3 regions of the Vibrio rubrogenes genome follow, and region 1 is predicted to be linked to each of the others. Evidence: predicted binding sites of a transcription regulator. Region 1 holds the regulator's gene; each other region holds the start of a gene.
The links. The regulator PurR, encoded in region 1, represses purine synthesis genes. The targets are predictions, from matches to a motif close to TNANGNAAACGTTTNCNTNA.
Positions count from the first base shown of each region.

Region 2: a site for PurR is predicted at 5,961-5,980, ahead of glyA (serine hydroxymethyltransferase). Genes of this name have one in related genera too.
Region 3: a site for PurR is predicted at 4,513-4,532, ahead of AC55NX_RS10245 (phosphoribosylaminoimidazolesuccinocarboxamide synthase). Genes of this name have one in related genera too.

Region 1 is NZ_JCARSY010000005.1:110,993-118,728, reverse strand. Features, by position in the region: gene mukF (chromosome partition protein MukF) at 1-894, opposite strand, end outside; gene cmoM (tRNA uridine 5-oxyacetic acid(34) methyltransferase CmoM) at 909-1,688, opposite strand; gene elyC (envelope biogenesis factor ElyC) at 1,776-2,606, shown strand; gene purR (HTH-type transcriptional repressor PurR) at 2,902-3,912, shown strand; cyclic di-GMP riboswitch class I at 4,055-4,140, shown strand; gene AC55NX_RS05835 (TfoX/Sxy family DNA transformation protein) at 4,269-4,859, shown strand; gene glgA (glycogen synthase GlgA) at 5,012-6,469, opposite strand; gene glgC (glucose-1-phosphate adenylyltransferase) at 6,471-7,688, opposite strand.
Region 2 is NZ_JCARSY010000002.1:196,904-204,639, forward strand. Features, by position in the region: gene AC55NX_RS03015 (ATP-binding protein) at 1-1,463, opposite strand, end outside; gene ybeD (DUF493 family protein YbeD) at 1,868-2,146, shown strand; gene lipB (lipoyl(octanoyl) transferase LipB) at 2,365-3,012, shown strand; gene lipA (lipoyl synthase) at 3,009-3,974, shown strand; gene AC55NX_RS03035 (hypothetical protein) at 4,179-4,511, shown strand; gene glyA (serine hydroxymethyltransferase) at 4,656-5,906, opposite strand; gene AC55NX_RS03045 (YitT family protein) at 6,230-6,835, shown strand; tRNA gene AC55NX_RS03050 (tRNA-Tyr) at 7,042-7,126, shown strand; tRNA gene AC55NX_RS03055 (tRNA-Tyr) at 7,200-7,284, shown strand; gene treC (alpha,alpha-phosphotrehalase) at 7,373-7,736, opposite strand, start outside.
Region 3 is NZ_JCARSY010000011.1:70,677-78,412, forward strand. Features, by position in the region: gene ydiJ (D-2-hydroxyglutarate dehydrogenase YdiJ) at 1-561, opposite strand, end outside; gene AC55NX_RS10225 (DUF3334 family protein) at 744-1,457, shown strand; gene AC55NX_RS10230 (DUF2786 domain-containing protein) at 1,696-2,379, shown strand; gene AC55NX_RS10235 (tetratricopeptide repeat protein) at 2,578-3,657, shown strand; gene AC55NX_RS10240 (hypothetical protein) at 3,954-4,364, shown strand; gene AC55NX_RS10245 (phosphoribosylaminoimidazolesuccinocarboxamide synthase) at 4,664-5,773, shown strand; gene AC55NX_RS10250 (transporter) at 5,900-6,277, opposite strand; gene AC55NX_RS10255 (NAD-dependent malic enzyme) at 6,649-7,736, shown strand, end outside.

The DNA of each region.
Region 1 (7,736 bases):
GTCCATGTCAATTGCGGTTCGGATAAATTTATGGACATGACGGTCATAACCGATCCATAAGTCAATGGCCTGTTGGCCCCAACTAATAATTCGGTCTAGTTTAATTTGTAGCTGAAATAATATTTCCTCAATAAAATCCAGCTCGGATTCACCATAAACACATTCCTGAATATCAAGAATCTGCGTCTGCATTTCATCACCGGCAGCCTGAAGCGTGTCTTGTAACTCTTTCAACGTTGATGATGTCTCTGACAAGAGTGATTCACAGTTCTGAATCGCATCACGCCAGTCTTTGTTCAACAACTGGGCAATCTGTTCTTTAATTTCTTGTTGCTGCTCATCCATTACCCGCTGGTTGAGATCGATTTGATCAAAAATCTCACCCACGGAATATTTCAAAACCCCATAAACATTCTTTTGCCAGTGAGATACAGTGCCACCTTTTTCAGCAGCATCTTTGGCCTTGGCCATTTCATCAGCAACAATCGACAATTGAATCGATAGTTTCAGTTTAGAAAATTCACGATGACGCAGATAATAATCAGTGATGCCAATCGCCAATGGTGATAACCGATAGATACTCGCACCATCGGTCACTTCACTGGTAAAACGCCGGATAAGCCGTTGGTGAACCAAATCATTGATCGCGTTATTGGCCCGAAAAGCGGACGCTTCCCCGGTCTCATCAAAGAATCGAGTAACGATTGCAAATGCATCATGTAATTCCCCTTCACCGAGTTCGTCATCAAATCGATCCCGACTCAATACGGCAATCGCAATCAAAAAAGCGAGCCGCTCAGTATCCAGGTTGAGAGACAAGTCATGCTGCCTGACCCATCCAACCAATTCATCGATTGGTTGTACTTCGGCTTGTTGCGCCAATTCGTCTATCATTGTTTCCATCATTTTTACTTTTTTCTGGCCCATACATGAATATAACGGCCCAGAGATAAATAGGGCTCTTGCCGACATAATTGCCTTTCAAGCGCCAGTACATCTTCTTCACTGTATTCCCCCATATTCTGGCGATTACCAATGTAATCACTGAATGAACGAATACCGCTTTTACCCTCAATACTGAATCCACAAGCTTCTATCCATTGATAGACCGCCTCTGGATTCAGGCCTTTTTGCGGCTGCAACTTAAATCGTTTGCGATATGGCATACCATCCAACACATGGGGAATATTTCCGCATATGACATTTTTCAGCACCAATCCGTGATGATTGTAAAACATGATAGACGCAACGCCACCGCTCCGGACCTGAGCCAGTAATTTTTCCAGCGCATCCTTCGGGTCAGCCAACCACTCCATCACGGCATGAAACATCAATAAGTCAACCGGATCGGCGATATATTGTTGCATATCCTGCACTGCCGCATGGACAAAGCGATACTGCGCAAGCAGACCATTTTTTTCAATATCGGTCTGCGCCAACTGCAACATTTCAGAAGAAAGATCACATAACGTCACCTGATGTCCCTGCATCGCGAGCCGTTGCGATAGCTGTGCCAACCCGCCACCGGCATCCAGCACCGAAAGTGGGAACTGTTCCGGAGAAAATGATGTTAAAATAGTTTGAATATCTTCCCACACAATGATCTGACGGATCATACCTTTGTCAGAGCCATATATATTTTTTGCAAATTTGTGGGCAATATCGTCGAAATTGCGATCTTCAGTCACAGTAGCTTGAGTTATGATAACGAATCGTGCTGCTATTCTGTCATAGGAATGGCAGGAATAAAGAGGATTATTCGTTTTTAATCTCAATTGCTGTTTTTTCGGACTATTTCTTATATGTTTGAGCTTAAAAAAATCATATCTGCATTAATGATGCCCCTTCCCGCCCTGCTCATCATCGGTTTTATCGGCTTGATGATGATTATGTTTTCAACCAAAAGGAAAACCGGTTGCCTGATTGTTCTGTTCTCTTACACATTGCTGTTTCTGGCATCATTTCAACCTGTTTCTGATCGCCTTCTCGCACCACTGGAACGCAAGTATTCGGCCTTTTTACCCGTTGAAGGTAGCATCGACTACATCATGGTTCTCGGCAGTGGTCATGTCGTCGATGATCAGCTCCCACCGACATCTCAGCTTAGTCGCTCAGCACTGATGCGACTCACAGAAGGTATCCGGATTATGCGGATGTACCCGGGGGCTCGCCTGATTCTTTCCGGATATGCCGGCGGTACCCTATTCAGTCATGCCCGAATGTTGGCAAGAGTTGCCTTATCACTCGGTGTGGCAAAATCAGATATCGTGCTACTGGAAAGTGCGAAAGATACTTGGGAAGAAGCCCAGTTAGCCGCAAGTTTTGTCGGACCGAGAAAATTAGTACTCGTCACATCTGCCAGTCATATGGATCGCGCATTGCATGAATTTCAATCTGCCGGACTCAATCCAATCCCGGCACCGACCAACTACCTGTCTTATAAAAATATAGCGCAACCGTGGATAAAATATGCCCCTAAAGCGATTTATCTTGAGCAGACGGAGAAATATTGGCATGAAACATTGGGAAAATTTTGGCACTATTTGAAAAACTGGGTCGCCAATCAGGAAGCGACCGTCTCTGAACCGGTGAAACAAGAGCTGTAATATGATGCTATCTCCCTATGTTAGTCCGATTCAGGCTCGGAACAAACAGCCGAGTTCCTCATTTTGATTGCTATTACGGAACCGGCAGTCTAGAATTCGCGGTTAAAGCATATTCTATACCAGACAAAAACCGCTAAATTTAGCGGTTTTTGTCCTTATTGCCGGATAACCTCGCAATGTAATTTCAGTACGGGTTATCCGATTATATCAGTAGATAAAATCTTCATAACTCAACTTTCAATTGTAATTTGCTCCGGATTGCTGGATCTTCAGCATAAGCGACAGGACAATACCTATGGCTACGATAAAAGACGTTGCCCGCTTGGCGGGAGTTTCAACAACAACTGTTTCACATGTAATTAATAAAACTCGATTTGTGGCAGAAACGACTCAGGAAAAAGTCATGGAAGCCGTGAAGACACTGAACTATGCACCAAGTGCCGTAGCCCGGAGTCTGAAATGCAACTCAACGCGTACAATCGGGATGTTAGTGACGCAGTCTACCAACCCCTTTTTCTCTGAAGTGATTGACGGTGTTGAAAGCTATTGTTACCGACAAGGCTACACGCTCATCTTGTGTAATACCGGTGGTTTATATGAAAAACAACGTGACTATATCCGGATGCTGGCTGAGAAACGGGTCGATGGGATGTTAGTCATGTGCTCCGATCTGACCGCCGAACTTTTAGAAATGCTGGAAGCGTATAATGATATTCCCAAAGTCATTATGGACTGGGGCCCAGAAAGCTCTCAAGCTGACAAAATTATCGATAATTCAGAAGAAGGCGGCTATCTTGCAACTAAATATCTGCTTGATAAAGGTCACCGCAAGATCGCTTGTTTGAGTGGACAGTTGTCAAAAGCAGCTTGTCTGGAGCGGATTCAGGGCTTCCGCAGAGCGATGGCTGAAGTGGGTTTGACGCCCAATGAAGACTGGATTCTGGAAGGCAACTTTGAGTGTGATACTGCGGTTTTGGCGGCTGATAAAATTATTGCGATGGATGAACAACCCACTGCGGTTTTTTGCTTCAATGACACGATGGCTTTGGGACTGATGAGCCGTTTACAACAAAGAGGCATCAAGGTTCCTGAAGATATCTCGGTAATCGGTTACGACAATATTGAGATCTCTGAATATTTTTCTCCGCCACTGACAACCATTCACCAACCGAAACGTCGGGTCGGAAAAAATGCTTTTGAAATCTTATTGGAACGGATCAAAAGTAAAGAACATGAGCGCCGTACGTTTGAAATGCATCCTGAAATTGTGGAACGCAATACCGTTAAAGATTTAAACAAAAATTAACACCTGATTGACATTTTGTTGGAGGGAGGTCATTCCTCCAACCACTTTCTTTCTATTGATAACCTTTATTAATTGGACTAGAATCACACATTGTGGAGTGATTATTAGGATAGTTACTTCATAATTCCGTACTGGAAAAGTGTCACGCACAGGGCAAACCATCTGAAAAGATGGGACGCAAAGCCTCCGGCCTAAACCATGAAGATGATAGGTAGCGGGGTTACCGATGGCAAAAATGCATTTCATGTTCGTCAATCATTTGACGTTTTGTTAACATACTTCCTGCATTCTTTTGCTAAATTCTCGGACCTGACTTTGGTGGCGTATTCATTTAAAAATACACCGAGACGTAAAGCATGGATAAACCAATTCTTAGAGATTCAATGCGGCTTTTTGAACAACTGGGCCGTGTCAAATCACGCTCAATGTTCGGCGGGTTTGGTATTTTCGTAAACGACATAATGTTTGCACTTGTCGTTCAAGACAAACTACATATACGAGCAGACAGTCACTCACTGGAAACGTTTAAAGCAAAAGGTTTTGAACCTTATGTGTATACAAAGCGCGGTTTTCCTGTTGTGACTAAGTATTTTGCACTTCCCGCTGACTATTGGGATGATGTCAATACGATTCTTAATATCGCCAAACAAGCCTATTTGAATGCAAAAGATGAAAAAACGACTCATGTAGAGACAAAACCGCAACGATTGAAAGATCTACCGAATCTTCGCCTGGCAACCGAACGGATGCTACGCAAAGCAGGTATTCATTCCGTTGAAGAACTTCATCAGAGAGGTTCTCTCAGTGCATATAAAGCGATTTTGAACTCTCATCCTTCTACACAACCACCGCTAGAGCTCTTATGGGCATTAGAAGGTGCGATTGAAGGAAAGCACTGGTCAGTGATTTCTCAGGCAAGACGCGATGAGCTGGCTCGGCAAATTTAATTTGTTGAACAAGCTTCCCCCTATCGTATACATGCCCCAAAGTATACACTCCCATTTGGTCATTGAGCCTGAACAACAAAGCACCGTTAACGGTGCTTTGTTGTTTTTTATCATTTGTTGTTTCTCAAGAGAATGAGATTCAATGCATACGTTTAGTAGCCCATCAACGCGGCTTCATACATCCGAACATACTGCTGAGCAGAATCTTCCCAACGGAAATCTTGCTGCATCGCACGCAACTGTATATTTAGCTTTTTCTCTGGATGCTGTAAGTAGAACAGTAATGCACGTTGCATACAGATGAGTAATGCTTCCGGAGTCGGTTCCATAAAACTGAACCCCGTCGCTTTATCCGGGAAATGGTCATAGTCAAAAACCGTGTCTTTCAGGCCGCCTACCTCTCGAACGATCGGTAACGTGCCATAAGCCATGCTATAGATCTGATTTAATCCACACGCTTCAAACTCAGATGGCATCAGAAAGAAATCCGCAGCAGCTTCAACCAAATGAGCAAAACGGTTACTGTAAGCATCAACAAACGCAAATTTCTGTGATGACGTCGCAGAGATCTGGTGTAGACGATTCGCAATCTCCGGCTCCCCAGTCCCGACAATCACCAGTTGTACGTCATTGCGCAGAAACTGTTCCAGAATCGGTAGTAGATAGTGGAACCCTTTTTGATAGGTCAAACGACAGACCATCCCAAACACGGGGACATCCCGGATTGGCAATAACAACTCTTCCTGTAGCTGACGTTTGCAGGTTGCTTTCCCTTCTTTTAACGAATCAGGCTCGTTGGTGTAATTGCGTGGAATATAACTGTCAATGCGCGGATTCCACTCCGAATAGTCACAGCCATTAATAATACCGAACAGATCTCTTTCACGGCGGACAAAATCATCGACTAATCCGTGAGCACCAAGTGGTGTCAATAACTCCGCAGCATAGTGAGGACTAACGGCATTGATCTTATCTGCATACGCAATGCCGACTCTGAGCATACTCACATAACCGTGACCATACTGTAGGGATGTCATACCGCTTAAATGCAATTCAGGGATAATCTCTAATTCATCATAAGAAAATACCCCCTTAAACAGGGCATTATGGATCGTCAATATGCTCTTCATCCGCTGAAAATAGGGATCGTTGGCATAACGTGTTTTTAATAGAAAAGGGACAAATCCGGTATGCCAGTCATTGGTATGAATGATATCGGGCTGAATCCCCAATTTGGGCAAAACATCCAGTGCCGCGGCAGAAAAGAATCCAAAGCGTTCCCCATTATCGGCATAGGCCCGATTATGTTCAGAATACAGCTCTGGCCGATCAAAATATTTATCACAGTCAATCAAGTAAATTTCAACACCGTCCCGGTCAAACTTACGAACTTGATACGCTGTATGGGGCCAATGAGACAGTTCAGTCTCCAAAATCACAGCTGTGTCAGCTTTATCCGGCACGAGACGATAACCCGGCAACACAATTCTTACACGATGCCCCATGCCACTCAAAACCGTCGGAAGCGCTTTTGCAACGTCAGCCAAGCCACCACTTTTTACAATCCCTTCAACTTCTGAAACGGTAAACCATACATCGATTTGTTCCATGTTAGAATCCAACTTTCATTCCTTTTGCAATCACGACAATTCCCCCTTCAGAGACATAGAACCGTTTCCTATCCAATTCTAAGTCTTCACCAATCACGGTGCCGGGTGCAATTTCAACATGCTTATCAATAATAGTCCGCTTTATCGTACAACCGGCACCAATCTTTCCATCACCTAAAATAACAGATTCACTGATATGAGAACCAGCAGCAATATTACTCCGATAACCAAGAATTGATTTAAAAATTGTCGCCCCTTGAATATAACTACCGCCCGACACCAGACTATCCGTAATCTTGACGCGGCGATCATCGGCATCCACAAACGTTGCCGGAGGTAATGGTGGATAATAGGTATGCAGTGGCCAACTTCGATTGTACAGTGAAAACAAGGGATCATTATTCAGCAAATCCATGTTGGCGGCCCAATAAGAATCGATAGTTCCGACATCTCGCCAATAGGTGGCTTTTCTTTCACCTTTGATTTTATTGGTCGAAAAGTCGTAAACGTAAACATGCCCTTCAGGAAAAAGTTTCGGAATAATATCTTTCCCAAAGTCATGACTGGAATGCTCGTTGACTGCATCTTTTTTCAATTCATCACAAAGAACGTCCGCATCAAAAATATAGTTTCCCATCGAAATTAACGCCCACTCCGGTTCTCCGGGAATTGGCTTAGGCTTGTCCGGTTTTTCTTCAAAGCCGATCATCTTTCCATTACTGTCCACTTCAATCACACCAAACTGAGATGCTTCCTTGATTGGCATTCGTAATGCAGAGACGGTCAGATGGGCTTCTGTTTGTTTATGAAAATCCAGCATCTGACGAACATCCATTTTATAGATATGATCAGAGCCGAAGATACAAACATAATCAGGTGAGGCAAGTTCAATGAAACGAACATTTTGATAAATGGCATCAGCGGTTCCTTCATACCAACGTTTTCCATCTCTCATCTGAGCAGGGATAACATCAATGAATCGATCCGTAATACCAGACACATTCCAACCTTTTTTCAGGTGGACATAGAGTGATTGAGACTTAAATTGGGTCAATACGTAAATACGCATTAAATCCGCATTGACAAAGTTGTTCAGAGCAAAATCAATCAACCGATAGCTTCCTCCAAACGGAACTGCGGGTTTACTTCTGCCTTCAGTTAAAGGTCTCAGCCGAGATCCTTCACCACCAGCTAAGATCATACTCAATACACCAGCCATGATTGAAACTCCATATTACCTTTTATAATCTGCTGCGACCTAGTGCCA
Region 2 (7,736 bases), on a different contig from region 1:
TGACCACCGACCTGCCCGACCACCTGATAGGGGATATCAAACCAAAATGTCGCACCGAGTCCGGGCATACTTTCAACCTGAATATCTCCCCCCATCATTTCAACAAATCTCTTACAAATCGAGAGTCCTAACCCCGTCCCGCCCATATGAGAACCAATTTGCATAAAAGGCTGGAACAGACGTTTCAGGTGCTCTTGCTCAATACCTATGCCTGAATCCCTGATTTTAAACACAAGGCGAGGATCACTGTCACTATTGCTGAGCACAAAACTCACACTGAGATGAATCTCACCGTGGTAAGTAAACTTGGCTGCATTGCCTAACAAATTAATCAAAATCTGTTGTAGTTTTTTGGGGTCGCTACGGATGTACTGGGGAACCAAATCACCAATCTCGTAACTCAGTTGAATCTCCGGAGATTTCAGTTGTGGCCGAATTAAATCAATGACGGTCGATATGAGTGGACGGAGCTCAAAGTTGTCAGGCTCAAAGGTAATTTTATCCGCCTCGATTTTCGACAGATCAAGGATATCATTCACTATCGCCAGTAATGAACTCCCGCCAGACTCAATAATGTTGAGAAACTCTTGCTGCTTGGCATCCAGACGAGAGTGGCTCAGAAGTTCGGTTGCACCGAGAATACCATTCAACGGTGTCCGGATTTCATGACTCATGACCGCAACAAACTTACTTTTAGCCCGATTGGCAGACTCGGCTGTTTTTCTGGCTGCTTGTAGTGCAGCGGTGCTGCGGCGTAACTGCATCAAGTTATGGCGAATATACGTTAAATAAACGCCCACCAAAATACTGAAATTAATGAAGAGAAAAATAGAAAATCCAGCCAATCGAAGCCGGGTCTCACCTTCCTCTTCTTTCTGGTGTGCGTAATACTCCCTCATCGACATCTCAGCCGCGGCAACATAGCGTGAGCCATCAGCAGAACGCATCGGGACAAAAACAGCACGAAAATCGCCCCAATGGTCATCATAATCTGCCCAGATAATACGATTTTCATGTAATGCGGTCAGTAATTGGTGACTGGCATCAGGATAGGGATCGAAAAAACGGACATAGGTATTATTTTTCAACTCATCTTCAGACGCGCTGGATGAAACAAGAACCGCCTGCCCACCTCGCTCAATCACCGTATAGATATAAGTCAGATCCATCTTTCTGCTATATTCGGTCAATCGCTCGATGGCATGCCAATCTTCCGCTTCGGTTTTAGAGTACTTATCGACCAATCCATCATGGTAATGCTCTCCCAGAACCGCAGAAGCAACCAAAGCACCATGATAGAGTCGATTATTCAGATCATCTTCGATCGACTGCTTCGCTTGTACATAAAGATATGCGACAAAAGAAATACAAGAAATCACATACACACAACTGAACAGGACAAATTTCCATGTTTCTTTAATACGCAACCCTTTACGATGAGCGTTTTTAGCAATCTGCTGCATTATTTCTTAACCTACTAAACTCACGACAAAAACAATGTCATCTCTATCAGAATAACCCCAAGATGCAGTTTCAGCATATACCAATCAGTTGCATAAACGATACGCTCAATATAAAACTTACCGCGGTCAATCACCCTCATCTGCATAGCATTTCACTAACATATTAATCTTTATACATTTATTTTTTCTCCAGAACCACTCCCTTCGTTTATACAACATCCCGGCAAATTCAAAATAAGAATATCAACTTACTTTATATAACTAAAATCATTCAATAAACCGCAAAAGTTTGCGAGAAACCACACAAATGCACACAATTTGTGCATAAAAGTGTATCTTGAGATCCGTGTCATTAATCAGTATTATTCCCCCCCTATCTATCGACCTCAGCCGGAGTTGCACTTATGTTAACAATAAACTCAGATGCTAAACTGAAAGACTTGCTTGAATTTCCTTGTTCATTTACCTACAAGGTTATGGGCCATGCAAAACCGGAGTTACCAGAACTAGTTCTTGAGGTCATACAGCGTCATGCTCCCGGAGATTACAGCCCGACCGTCAAGCCAAGCGCAAAAGGAAACTATCATTCAGTTTCCGTTAATATCACCGCAACATCGATCGAACAGGTCGAGACACTCTACAAAGAATTAGGTGAGATCGATATTGTGCGCATGGTTCTGTAAGCGGGATCGATAACCGGATACACATCCGCGAAACTCTATTATTTTTTGAAAGATTCAATTTTTTTTGAAAAAATAACACAGGTAATCTTTCCTTATCAATCAAATCGTTAGAATGGCTCATCTAAAGATGCGGCCATTTTTTTATCATCATTGAGTAGTTCCATTGCTCGAAGCAGTTTATAATCCAAATACTTTATTTATCGCGGATGAGTCATACTATGGAGAACCAACTCGTTATCAAACGACTCGGTCAACAGGACTATCAGCCTATCTGGCAAGCGATGCACGATTTTACCGACCAGCGAACAGATGAAACCTGTGATGAAGTCTGGCTGGTTGAACATCATCCTGTTTTTACTCAGGGTCAAGCCGGAAAAGCAGAACATATTCTCAACCCGGGAGATATCCCCGTCGTCCAGAGTGATCGCGGCGGGCAAGTCACCTATCATGGTCCCGGGCAACTGGTTGTTTATTTTCTACTCGATTTAAAACGTAAGAAACTTGGCGTCAGAGAACTCGTCACACACATTGAAAATATTGTCATCGAAACACTGAATACATTTCATATTCAGTCACGGGCCAGAGCAGATGCGCCCGGTGTGTATGTCGGGAATAAAAAGATCTGTTCTCTGGGACTACGAATTCGCAGAGGCTGCTCTTTTCATGGGCTGGCTCTGAATGTCAATATGGATTTATCACCATTTTTAAGAATCAACCCTTGTGGCTACCAAGGTATGGAGATGGTTCAGGTCAGTGAACTCGGTGGTCCGTCCGACATGCAAACCGTCGAAGAACAACTCATCACAACGCTTGTAACAACACTGGGTTACGAGCATATAGAATTCAGAACAGAAGCAATATCATGAGCAAACCAATTCAAATGGAAAAAGGCGTCAAATATCGCGACGCTGATAAAATGGCACTGATTCCGGTCAAAAACATGCCGACCGAACAGAAAGAGCAACTGCGTAAACCCGCGTGGATGAAGATTAAACTCCCAACAGATAGCCAGCGTATTCAGGATATTAAATCTGCTATGCGCAAGAATAATCTACATTCTGTCTGTGAAGAAGCGTCCTGCCCCAATCTGGCAGAATGCTTTAATCATGGCACCGCAACCTTTATGATTCTGGGGGCGATTTGTACGCGTCGCTGCCCTTTCTGCGATGTCGCACATGGGCGTCCTTTAACACCGGATGCGCAAGAGCCTCATAAACTCGCGCAGACCATCCGGGATATGAAACTCAGATATGTTGTGATCACATCGGTTGACCGAGATGACTTACGTGATGGCGGTGCCCAACATTTTGTGGACTGTAACCGAGAAATCCGGACGCTCAACCCTGATATCCGTATCGAAACGCTGGTGCCTGATTTTCGAGGCCGGATGGATACCGCACTGGATATCCTGCAAGATAACCCGCCTGATGTATTCAATCACAATCTGGAAACCGCACCGCGCTTGTACCGGAAAGTCAGACCCGGCGCAAACTACAAATGGTCTCTTGAATTATTACAAAAATTCAAACAGCAACACCCGGACATCCCAACCAAATCAGGCCTGATGATGGGACTGGGTGAAACTAAAGAAGAGATTGTCGAAGTGCTTAAAGATCTGCGTGCACATGGTGTAACTATGCTGACTCTGGGGCAATACCTGGCACCAAGCCGCCATCACTTACCCGTTGAACGGTATGTGCCACCGGAAGAGTTTGATGAGCTGAAAGAGATTGCGCTTGAACTCGGCTTTACGCATGCTGCGTGTGGTCCATTTGTTCGTTCATCCTATCATGCCGATCTGCAAGCCAAAGGTGTTGAAGTAAAATAATCCCGATTGCCGGTGCATTGCATCGGCCTGATTACTCTCCCTGCGGCACGCTCTCTCACATCAATGCTTTGGATTCGCTCAGAAATAACCTTCATTGCAAATGTGAAACGATTGCCATAATTTGAGCTGTAATATTGAATCTATGATTGTTGTTCTATAGTCTAGAGAGCAACTTGAATTCACTGTGATGTAAGGATATATATGATGAAAACAGCCACGATCTGGGGCATTATCGGACTCTCGGTCACACTCGCAGGTTGTGCTTCAAATACCAAAGAAGACAACTACCGTGAAGCGTCTTTTGAGCTTTGTAATACCGACGTGCAAGTCTACTCACTGGATAATGCAGGACGAGTCCGCATCGTTTGTGCCGACGGCTCTAAATTTGCCCTCAAATCAGAAAGCACACTCGAAGTGATGCGTGGGATCAACATTGATTACTGTGACGGCGAAGGGTTAGGCAAATTTACTGAAAGTGAAAACTACTACTTATTCAAATGTAAATCAGGTACAACACTGAGCATTTCTAAAGATTAATCCCGCATTGAGATAATATTCTCAATCGCTGATTACCCTTTCACAGACACTTTTGAATCTCTTGTTTCGTTGTGAATACGCTTTATTTCAAAATAATAAACCCGCTTTCAGCGGGTTTATTTTTATCACCAAATGAGCGGTCACTTATGCGTAAACTGGGAGACGCTTACAAATTTCGAGAACTTTTGCTTTCGTCGCATCAATCACACTTGGATCATTGATGTTGTCCAACACATCACACATCCAGTTTGCCAACTCTTTCGCGTCATCAGCGGTAAAACCACGTCGAGTGATTGCCGGTGTGCCGACACGAATACCTGAAGTCACAAACGGACTCCGTGGGTCATTTGGTACTGAGTTCTTATTGACGGTAATATTCGCTGCACCGAGTGCCGCATCCGCTTCTTTACCGGTGATATCTTTGTCGATCAGATCAACCAGGAACAAGTGGTTTTCGGTACTATTCGAGACGATTTTATAGCCACGCGCCTGAAACTGAGCAACCATCGCTTTGGCATTTTGCACAACGCGAGCCTGATATGCTTTAAATTCAGGCTCCATCGCTTCTTTAAACGCAACCGCTTTTGCCGCAATCACATGCATCAGAGGGCCACCCTGACCACCGGGGAATACAGCAGAGTTCAGTTTTTTGTACATCTCTTCACCAGCGTTCGACAGAATCAAACCACCACGAGGGCCAGCCAGTGTTTTATGTGTTGTGGTAGTAACAACGTGAGCATGCGGAACAGGCGTTGGATAAACGCCGGCAGCAATCAGACCTGCCACATGTGCCATATCGACAAAGAGGTAAGCACCGACTTTATCAGCAATCTCACGCATCCGAGCCCAATCCACAACCTGTGAATAGGCAGAGAATCCACCGATAATCATTTTCGGCTTATGTTCAACAGCCAGCGATTCCATTTCGTCATAGTTAATCTGACCAGTTTCATCAATCCCATAAGGGATCACATGATAGTGTTTACCTGAGAAGTTAACCGGAGAACCATGCGTTAAGTGACCACCGTGAGCCAGACTCATCCCTAAAACCGTATCGCCGGGATTCAATAATGCCATGTACACGGCACTGTTCGCCTGAGAACCTGAGTGAGGCTGAACGTTTGCATATTCACAGTTAAACAGTTCACATGCGCGTTCAATCGCTAATGTTTCAACTTTATCGACATACTCGCAACCACCATAATAGCGCTTGCCAGGATAGCCTTCTGCATACTTATTGGTCAGCTGAGAACCTTGAGCTTCCATGACGCGTGGGCTGGTGTAATTTTCTGAAGCAATAAGTTCAATGTGTTCTTCCTGACGAAGAGTTTCTTCTTGAATGGCTGCGAAAAGATCCGCATCATAATCAGCGATATTCATATCACGCTTAAGCATCTGTATCTCCTGACTCAGATTGACTGGAAAGTTTAATAAAACTACATTCTGACTTAACGCAAACGTTTTCGTCACTTAATTTGGCGCGTATTCTACCTAAATTGATTTATGTCATAAAGCCCAAATATACAAATTATCATGCAGTTTTTTCATGATACCGAAAAGTCACACCACGATAGCAATCATGAGTGTCAACTTTCAGGTTTACATGATGTAAAGTACCAAAGACATAGGTTTACCTGAATTTATCGTTTCTAGCTACCGAAAACGTCACCTTTTCTTTAGTATTCTCCGCAAATTATCCCAATACTTTTTGACTATCGATGGAAAAGCACACATTTCAGGAAGATATCATTGCCATCATTACCGGCAGCTTTTTGGTTGCACAGGGAATTATGTTTCTGCAAGCGGCCCATGCTATTACCGGCGGGACGGCAGGATTAGCACTATTACTCAATCAGTTCACCCCCTACTCCTTTGGGGTGCTGTATCTGCTATGTAATGCCCCTTTTTATTTGCTCGCTTGGAAACGCTTTGGCCGCCGATTCGCGCTGAACAGTCTGATTTCCGGACTACTGGTCTCTCTGTTTACCGATCTATTTTCACACCTAATTCAGTTGACACATGTCAATGCTATTTACTGTGCGATCACGGGAGGGCTTTTCATGGGGCTGGGGATGTTGATCCTTTTCCGCCACCGTTCAAGCTTAGGCGGGTTCAACGTTTTGTGCTTATTTATTCAGGATAAATTAGGGATTTCTGTAGGTAAGACACAATTATGTATTGATGCGTCAATTGTCTGTGCATCGTTATTTTACCTCTCCCCAACGACGATTGCTGTTTCAGTGCTCAGCGCAGCCGTACTCAACGTGGTACTTGCGATGAACCATAAACCATCCCGATATTCTGTCACTTACGGTTCATTATAAACGATGGTGATTATAAACAATAAAGTACAGAGGATTTTGTCTTACATAACCTGGTGTTGAATAAGAAATAGCACATTTGTCCAAAAAGACATCATTCAGTCATAAATTATTAGAAAAGGCTTTACAGGCCGTATAGGTTTGCTATGATGCGCCCCGCACCGAAGAGATGAATCGGGAATATCTCTTCACTATAAAGTGCACACCCTGGAGGGGTTCCCGAGTGGCCAAAGGGAGCAGACTGTAAATCTGCCGGCTCCGCCTTCGATGGTTCGAATCCGTCCCCCTCCACCATATTCAACATGGTTGAATTATTTGATTCAATGAAATGGTTTGATAAAATAATTCAGGCATGACAAAACACTCCGGAGGGGTTCCCGAGTGGCCAAAGGGAGCAGACTGTAAATCTGCCGGCACTGCCTTCGATGGTTCGAATCCGTCCCCCTCCACCATATAGAAAAGCCAGCGTATCGCTGGCTTTTTTCTTATCTGTCATCCGTCAACAACGGACCATAACCATTCTGTTCCACACCATAGTCATCAATCCAACAAAATAATACGAGTTTCGTAAGGCCTTAACCGTTGGTATTTCTCTACATGTTGCATATTTAGACCGGTATAATTTCCCAACAGATAGCGTGCCGGACGACGGATAATATCGGGAGATAACTCACAGTATTGCAACAGGCCGGAAAAGTTACTCAGACAAATCAGCGATTGCCGTTCTGATTGTCTGATATATCCCCAAATCGCTTTATCATCCGGATACAGATCCCGGTAATCTCCGGAAGTAATCACGTCCAGTTCTTTTCTCAACCGGATCAGTTGTTGATAGAAATAAAAAATTGATTCAGGCTCCCGAAGTGCAGCAGCGACATTAATTTCAGTATAATTTTCTGCCACA
Region 3 (7,736 bases), on a different contig from region 1:
ACCATCGGCAAATACCGCCTGTAACGACAGTACATGATCCGAGGTCTTACCATATTTCAACGACCCTTGTCCGGAGGCATCGGTGTTTATCATACCACCGAGCGTCGCCCGGTTACTGGTGGAAAGATCGGGAGAGAAGAAATAACCATAAGGTCTGACGGCGTCATTGAGTTGATCTTTGATCACTCCGGCCTGCACACGAACCCACCCTTCTTCCGGATTGATTTCCAGAATGTTGTTCATATGACGGGATAAATCGACGACAATTCCTTTCGTCAACGATTGACCATTGGTTCCCGTTCCACCGCCCCGCGCTGAAAAGGTCACTGTTTTATAAACCGATTTCGCACTCATTTTCCCAATCAGTACAACATCTTCTGTTGTTTTTGGATGAATGACTGCTTGCGGTAACTGCTGATAAACACTATTGTCTGTAGACACCGCAAGACGACTTGAATAGTGCGTTTCGATATCACCGGAAAATTCGTGAGATTCAAGCTCTTGTAAAAATTGGAATATGACGGGATCGATATCGGATTGATGGTGAAGTCTTGGTAACATTTGCTTCCTATCCGTGCAACGCTGACTTCAATGCAGCGATGGGTTAATACTTTTTGTTCTTGATCTTTGAGTTGGGTCACTTTACAACATTTAATGAGGCGATTAAAACAGAATCTCGGTTCAAGAATAGGAAAAGGCATGATGTGATGCCTTGTTGTTGAAATATTTTGATGGACAATCATATGAAAAAAAGTCAAGTAGTCACCACAGAAGATATTCTGCTGATGTTGTGCCAGTCTGTTTCTAAGGTGCTTACGACAGCAACCGCTTCGCAGATCCATTATTCTGCTATGGTTCAGAAAATTAACAAAACGGCACTCAAACCTGATTTTGGTTGTTTTGTGCTTTTTGATGGCGGGTTTACCGGATTGGTTGTCATTAACTTCAATGCCAAAGCAGCACTGGAGATTTACAGTAATTACATGCGTAATATGGGGATGCCGGAAGAAGAGTTGGCCGTACTACATACATCGGACGAAGTCGGTGATGTATTAGGCGAACTGATGAATCAGCTCGTTGGTGATTTCACCAATAAAGTTCGCAAAGAGCTACAGACCAACATTACCCAAAACCAGCCGAAAATGCTGTCATTGAACAAACAAGTTTTGCTTTCTGTTGATACCAATCTCGATCGTCCTCAAGCGCGCCGGGTTACCTTCTCTACTGAAAAAAACAACATTTTCTATCTTGAGCTTGCAATGGATAAAACCGAATTCATTCAGTTAGAAGAATTTGAAGTTTCCGAAGATGAAAACCCAGACGATATTCTGGAATCCACATGGCAACAATCCGCACAAGCTTCATCCACTCAATCCTCTAGCAATCATCAGAAAAATCAAAACGATGATTCCTCAGAGTCCAACGCAGCTGACTTACTCGATCAACTCGGTTTATAAGCACCACCCATTGATTTTATCCGGATAAAAGTCACTTTATCCGGATCCGTTCGACTTCATCGTCTCCTCAACGGTTGCTCATCATGCTGGCATTAACGGTACGCCGGTCACACCGCTACTCGCCGTCATCCCCCGTCAGTTGCGACTGACGACTCTCTTTTCATTCTTTCCATTTTCGGTCAGAAAAGTTAGAATGACGGACTTTGCTGTACATCTCAACTCCCTATATTTCAGGTCAATGAATAAAGAAAAAGCCCTTAAAAAAATCGCTAAATGCTTGGAACTTGGTAATTCCGCTAATGTGAATGAGGCGGCAAGTGCCATCAAAATGGCGCATAGCCTGATGTTAAAATATGGTCTGCACAAAGATGATATTGAATTCATCAAAATGGGAAAAACCCAGTCTTCTCACCTGCTACCAACCCAAATCAGCAGCCACCTGCTCCGAATTATCCGGGGTATCAACACCAAGTTTGGCGTAGAAGCCGTATTACTCAATCATAAAGGTTTGAAAAGAGCCGAGTTTATCGGTGAAGCGGATCGCGCTATTTTTGCTGCTTTTGCCTTTGATGTCATTTATCGTGAAATGAACGAGCAAACCGGTCAGTTTCGCAATAGTTTTGCTGGCAGTGGCACCTCGACACAAGAAGTGTCACGCCGGGTCAACTCTTTTGTATCCGGTTGGATCGAAGGCGCTCTGGAAAAATTACCGGATATCACCCCCGATCAAGATTCAGCAGATAAAATCAACAGCTATATTGATCGTGAATTCCAGAATATTGACCGGGAAACGTTTAAGAAACAACTGAAAGAAGCAATGAAAAATTTAACCGAAGATTACGAAACCGGATTGAAAAAGGGACGTAAAATTTCTGTCAACAGACCGATTGATGGTGCACAGGCACCAAAATTATTGAAATAATTCATCCGAATTATTGTCTACAATGTGATAGATAATTTTGATTCATGATATAGGAATAACGATCAGAGAGTATCTCAGTGAAACGAACTATCATCATGCTTTCTCTGCTCTCGCTACTGGCCGGGTGCGAAGCAACTCAAAGACAGAATGCAACAACGGGTGAAAACGAAACCAATTCAACAGGGATCGGGAGTGCGATTGAGATTATTACTGATATGTTTGCTGCTGGTTCTTGCATCTGCTCATGCAGCCGACATCAATACCCTACGTCAACAAGCCATATTGCGTGATAGAAACGCACAGTACCAACTTGCCTTGCATTATCAACAGGGAGATGGGGTAAAAGCCGACCCCAAGCAGTCTTTTTACTGGATGGAACAAGCCGCAGAAAACGGCCATACGCAGGCACAACTACAGGTCGCAAATGCTTATCTCAATGGCAGCAACGGTGTCACACCGGATAAGACACAAGCGATCTATTGGCTGACCCGACTAGCAACGCAGGGGGACACTGCGGCACAGTTCAAACTGGGTCAACTCTATGAACAAGTCGCAGACCTGTCGGGTGAAACGCAAGCATTGGTTTGGTATCGGATTGCAGGCCAGTCCAACCCAATCGCAGAGCAACGCTATAGCCAGTTACTCGAACAACAGTTCAATCACCGCAGAATGAAAGAGATTTCACAGAGAAAAGCCTTCGAAGATGCGCAAGCAGTCGATCCTGCATCCTCTCCGGTGCCCGGAAGTCCCGCTTTCAAGAACGCACAAGATGCGACTCAATTTACTCTGCCGCAGATCATATCCAGCGTGATCGCGGCAATATTGATGCTGGTAGTGGCGTTGCTGGGGGTTGTTTCTGTTCGACTCAAAAAACAGCTCAGAATAGCGGAAGCAACTCACCCCGTGGTTCAGACACAACCGTCAGAGTCGTTGCCGATTCAGTCCGGCACCAACACGCAACAACAAAAAATCAAACAGCAGGAACAAACCATTCGTAAACAGAAACAACAGATGACCATGCTGTTTCAAGAACTTAAGCGTTTACAACAAACTCAGCTCAAACAACAACCGGCTCATCCACAGAACCTCGACTTAGCCTGTGCCTTATTCGGTTTCTCAGCCACAGAAATACCGGATATCAAACAAATCAAACTACGTTATAAACAGCTGAGCAAAATTTATCACCCTGACATGAAAGGTAGTGATGAAGAGATGAAACGGTTGAATCAAGCATTAAAATCACTATTAGCCCATCAGCAAAGCAGCTCGGCACAATAGAGCTCCAAACCATACAGAGCCCAGTCATAGTATCCGTCATACTGCTTATCGCGACAATATCGCAACTCGCCGCTATGTATCTGTTTCACGATCACTAACTCGCTCAATTTAAAACGGCTGACAGACGGCTGTGTTGTACCTGTGTATTCCCACACCAGTTCGCACTCACGGCAAGAAAATATTCAGTAATGAGATCTTGATAACAGAAAAGTACAAATTTACGCCAATTCCTGCTTGATCAGTCATTCAATATAAAATACTGTATATACGAACAGCATGTATAAGGAAACAGTATTATGCGTTTGTTGAATGATTTCATGAACTCATCCGGAGCCCTCCACTATGCCGGTCGTCATACACCTGAAGGTGCGACCCGATACTGTGCCATGGAAAGCTCGCTTTATGATCGTTTGGCACAACTCTCTCGACTGCCACAGTGGATTCTGGTCACATCTGAATCCTACCGGCCGGATCTGCGCTCACTTGATTCACACAAGATTCCGGGTCATCAAGTCGTACAACTGAGGCCCTCACGGACAATGGATGAATATCATGTGATCCGTAAAGCCATTCTATCAGGCAATGCCTGCGCTATTGTGGCTTCACAACAACTCACTGAACAAGCGCAAACACAACTCATACAATTAGGTAAACAATACCATTGTGAGGTTTTCTTCGTGGCGGATCCGAGCCACTGCTACCACTAGCCGACGCGACTAACGAGCCGCGACGAATAAAATAAATAGCAAGACTCATTCGACAACAAGTAACACAACATAAGCAATCCCCTTTTCTTCCCCTCGAATCTACGCGAGGGGATTTTTTTAATCCGTGACTGGTTAAAAAATACCACCCCAAAGCAAACGTTTGCTTTTTCTCTGGCAGTGAAAAATAGTTCTGGTATGATGCGCTCAGAAATCGGATATCCCGTGATGTTTGTCACTCTGTGTCTGGTCAACGGGTATCTGTCAGTTGAACCGATTACTTTTTAGATAGGAATGTCTGAATGAGCCTCGCCGATCAAATTCTCGCCGTCAATGACGACCTCCCCATTCGCACCAGCAAACCCGTTCATAGTGGAAAAGTGCGTTCCGTTTACTGGTTAACCGAAGAAGACAGCCGTCGCCTGATTGAACAAAAAGGCTACAACGTTGCAGCAGATGCCCCGCTGGCAATTATGGTGATTAGTGACCGTATCTCTGCTTTTGACTGTATCTGGCATGCTGAAGGTGGTGTTGCCGGGGTTCCGGGAAAAGGGGCTGCACTCAACGCGATTTCCAACCACTGGTTCAAACTGTTTCGCCAACACGGCCTGGCAGACAGCCATATTCTTGATATCCCCCACCCGTTTGTCTGGATTGTTCAGAAAGCCACACCCATTAAAATTGAAGCAATCTGCCGTAACTACATCACAGGCTCAATGTGGCGAGCGTACGACAAAGGTGAGCGAGAATTTTGCGGAATCCAGCTTCCCGAAGGGTTAGAAAAAGATAAGCAACTGCCTGAACTCCTGCTTACACCATCAACCAAAGGGATTCTCAAAGGAATTCCCGGTGTACCGGAGGCCGATGACGTCAACATTAGCCGCCAAGATATTGAAGCAAACTACGCAGCGTTTAACTTCCGTCGTCCGGCAGATATCGGTTTATATGAAAAGTTACTCAAAGAAGGCTTTGATGTGATCAGTCAGGCGCTCGCTGATATTGACCAGATTTTCGTCGATACCAAGTTTGAATTTGGTTATGTCACCGATGCTCAGGGACAAGATAAACTCATTTATATGGATGAAGTCGGTACACCGGATTCATCCCGAATCTGGGATGGTCAGCAATATGCATCTGGTCATATCGTTGAAAATTCAAAAGAAGGCTTCCGTCAATTTTTGCTGAACTACTTCCCAGACCCGGATATTCTGCTGAACAAAGCGCGAATGCCTGAACGGGAGGCTCTCGCCAGAGACAATGCCTTACCATTGCAAGCACTACTGGATGTTTCCGAAACTTATACAAGTATTGCCGAAAAGATTACGGGTCATCCCATCCATCTGAGTGACAATCCAAAACAAGAAATTGTTGAGATACTTGACCGAGAGTATGGTCTTATTCAGCATGCATAATGCTTCGATAACCAAACCTTCGATAGCAGAACCGATGATTGCATCAACCGGCTGATCGATATCATCATCCGCTCATCGCGATACTGACGATGAGCGGGTTCAAATAACTGATAGTCTCACTTCAATTTACCACTCAATCAACAGTTCATCCGCCTCAACTACCTGAGTCGCATGACACCCCAGCGTTTCAATCTCACGAAGCTGTTGTGCATCCAAAGCATAAGGCATCATCACTTGTAACGCATTTATCCCTTCCGCCCTTGCCAACTTTGACAAAATCATCAGATTTTCTTGATCACTACGCCCCAATGACAGATTTTGGAGTGCTTTCTTCCACAAACGTTCATCCGGGGCTAGTTCCTGACAAGTCATTTGTGACGCGTCATCATGTGCAACGTGCTCTGTATGAAAAAAGGCTTCAAAGATCGTCCAATGTTTATGACATGCAACATCCAGAAATGCGGTGTAATCAAATACACCCAGAACTCGGCTCGGTTGAATCATTTCGTCCCCCCACGAAAGTGACAGCACCATAGACACACTATGATCTGCCAATCCGTTTATAGCAATAGAATATAAAAAAACGATATTTTATGACCGAAAACATATATACAATTGCTCTATCAGATGCATATAAATAACAACTATTGAACAAATATTTAGCCTGTTGATATGAATAATTCATATTTTGTTTAACAAATAAACTTGTGTTTATTTACCAAAAAACAAAGATTGATAAACCAGCTTCAAAAAATCCGACGATTAACCTGCGAGAATGAGGGAAACGTCAAATTGCCTCTATTTACAACCGACTGGAGTATCCGTAAAATTTGCTCCGGTTCCCCCTTCATCATCCTACAAAATATAGGCATACAATGAACAACGACAAACGCCCTTTATATATTTCCCATGCGGGCTCTATGCTTCTCAGTACACCACTGCTCAACAAAGGTGCAGCTTTTACCGCAGAAGAAAGAAGCTCATTTAACCTTGCCGGCCTGCTCCCCGAAGCGACAGAAACCATTCAGGAACAAGTCGTCCGTGCGTATCAGCAATATTGTAATTTCGATAATGATATGGATAAGCATATTTATCTTCGTAATATACAAGATACCAATGAGACACTCTTTTACCGGCTGGTTCAAAATCACATTACTGAGATGATGCCAATCATCTACACACCGACCGTCGGTGCTGCATGTGAAAACTTTTCTAATATTTATCGCCGTGGTCGTGGACTATTTATTTCATATCCGAACCGCAATCAAATTGATGACATCCTGAATAATGCTTCCAACCATCACGTCAAAGTTATCGTGGTAACCGATGGTGAACGTATTCTTGGTCTGGGTGACCAAGGCATCGGCGGAATGGGGATTCCAATCGGAAAACTGGCCCTGTATACCGCCTGTGGTGGTATCAGCCCCGCTTATACGCTTCCGATTGTGTTGGATGTCGGCACCAATAACCCGCAACGTTTGGCTGACCCCATGTATATGGGTTGGCGTCATCCGCGTATTACCGGTGCAGAATACGATGCATTTGTTGAAGAGTTTATCCAAGCCGTACAACGCCGCTGGCCGGATGCTCTGGTTCAGTTTGAAGACTTCGCCCAGAAAAATGCCATGCCACTGCTTGAGCGTTACAAAGACCGGATTTGCTGTTTTAACGATGATATTCAGGGGACGGCCGCAATTACCGTCGGTTCTTTACTGGCTGCATGTAAAGCTGCGGGCAGCAAACTTTCAGAACAGCGAATCACCTTCTTAGGTGCCGGGTCCGCGGGATGCGGGATTGCCGAAGCAATTATTGCTCAGATGGTTTCAGAAGGTATTTCCGATCAGCAAGCGCGCTCACAGGTCTATATGGTTGACCGTTGGGGATTACTCCAAGAAGGTATGCCAAACCTGCTGGATTTCCAACAACGTCTGGTTCAGAAAAAATCCAATACCCAAGATTGGGA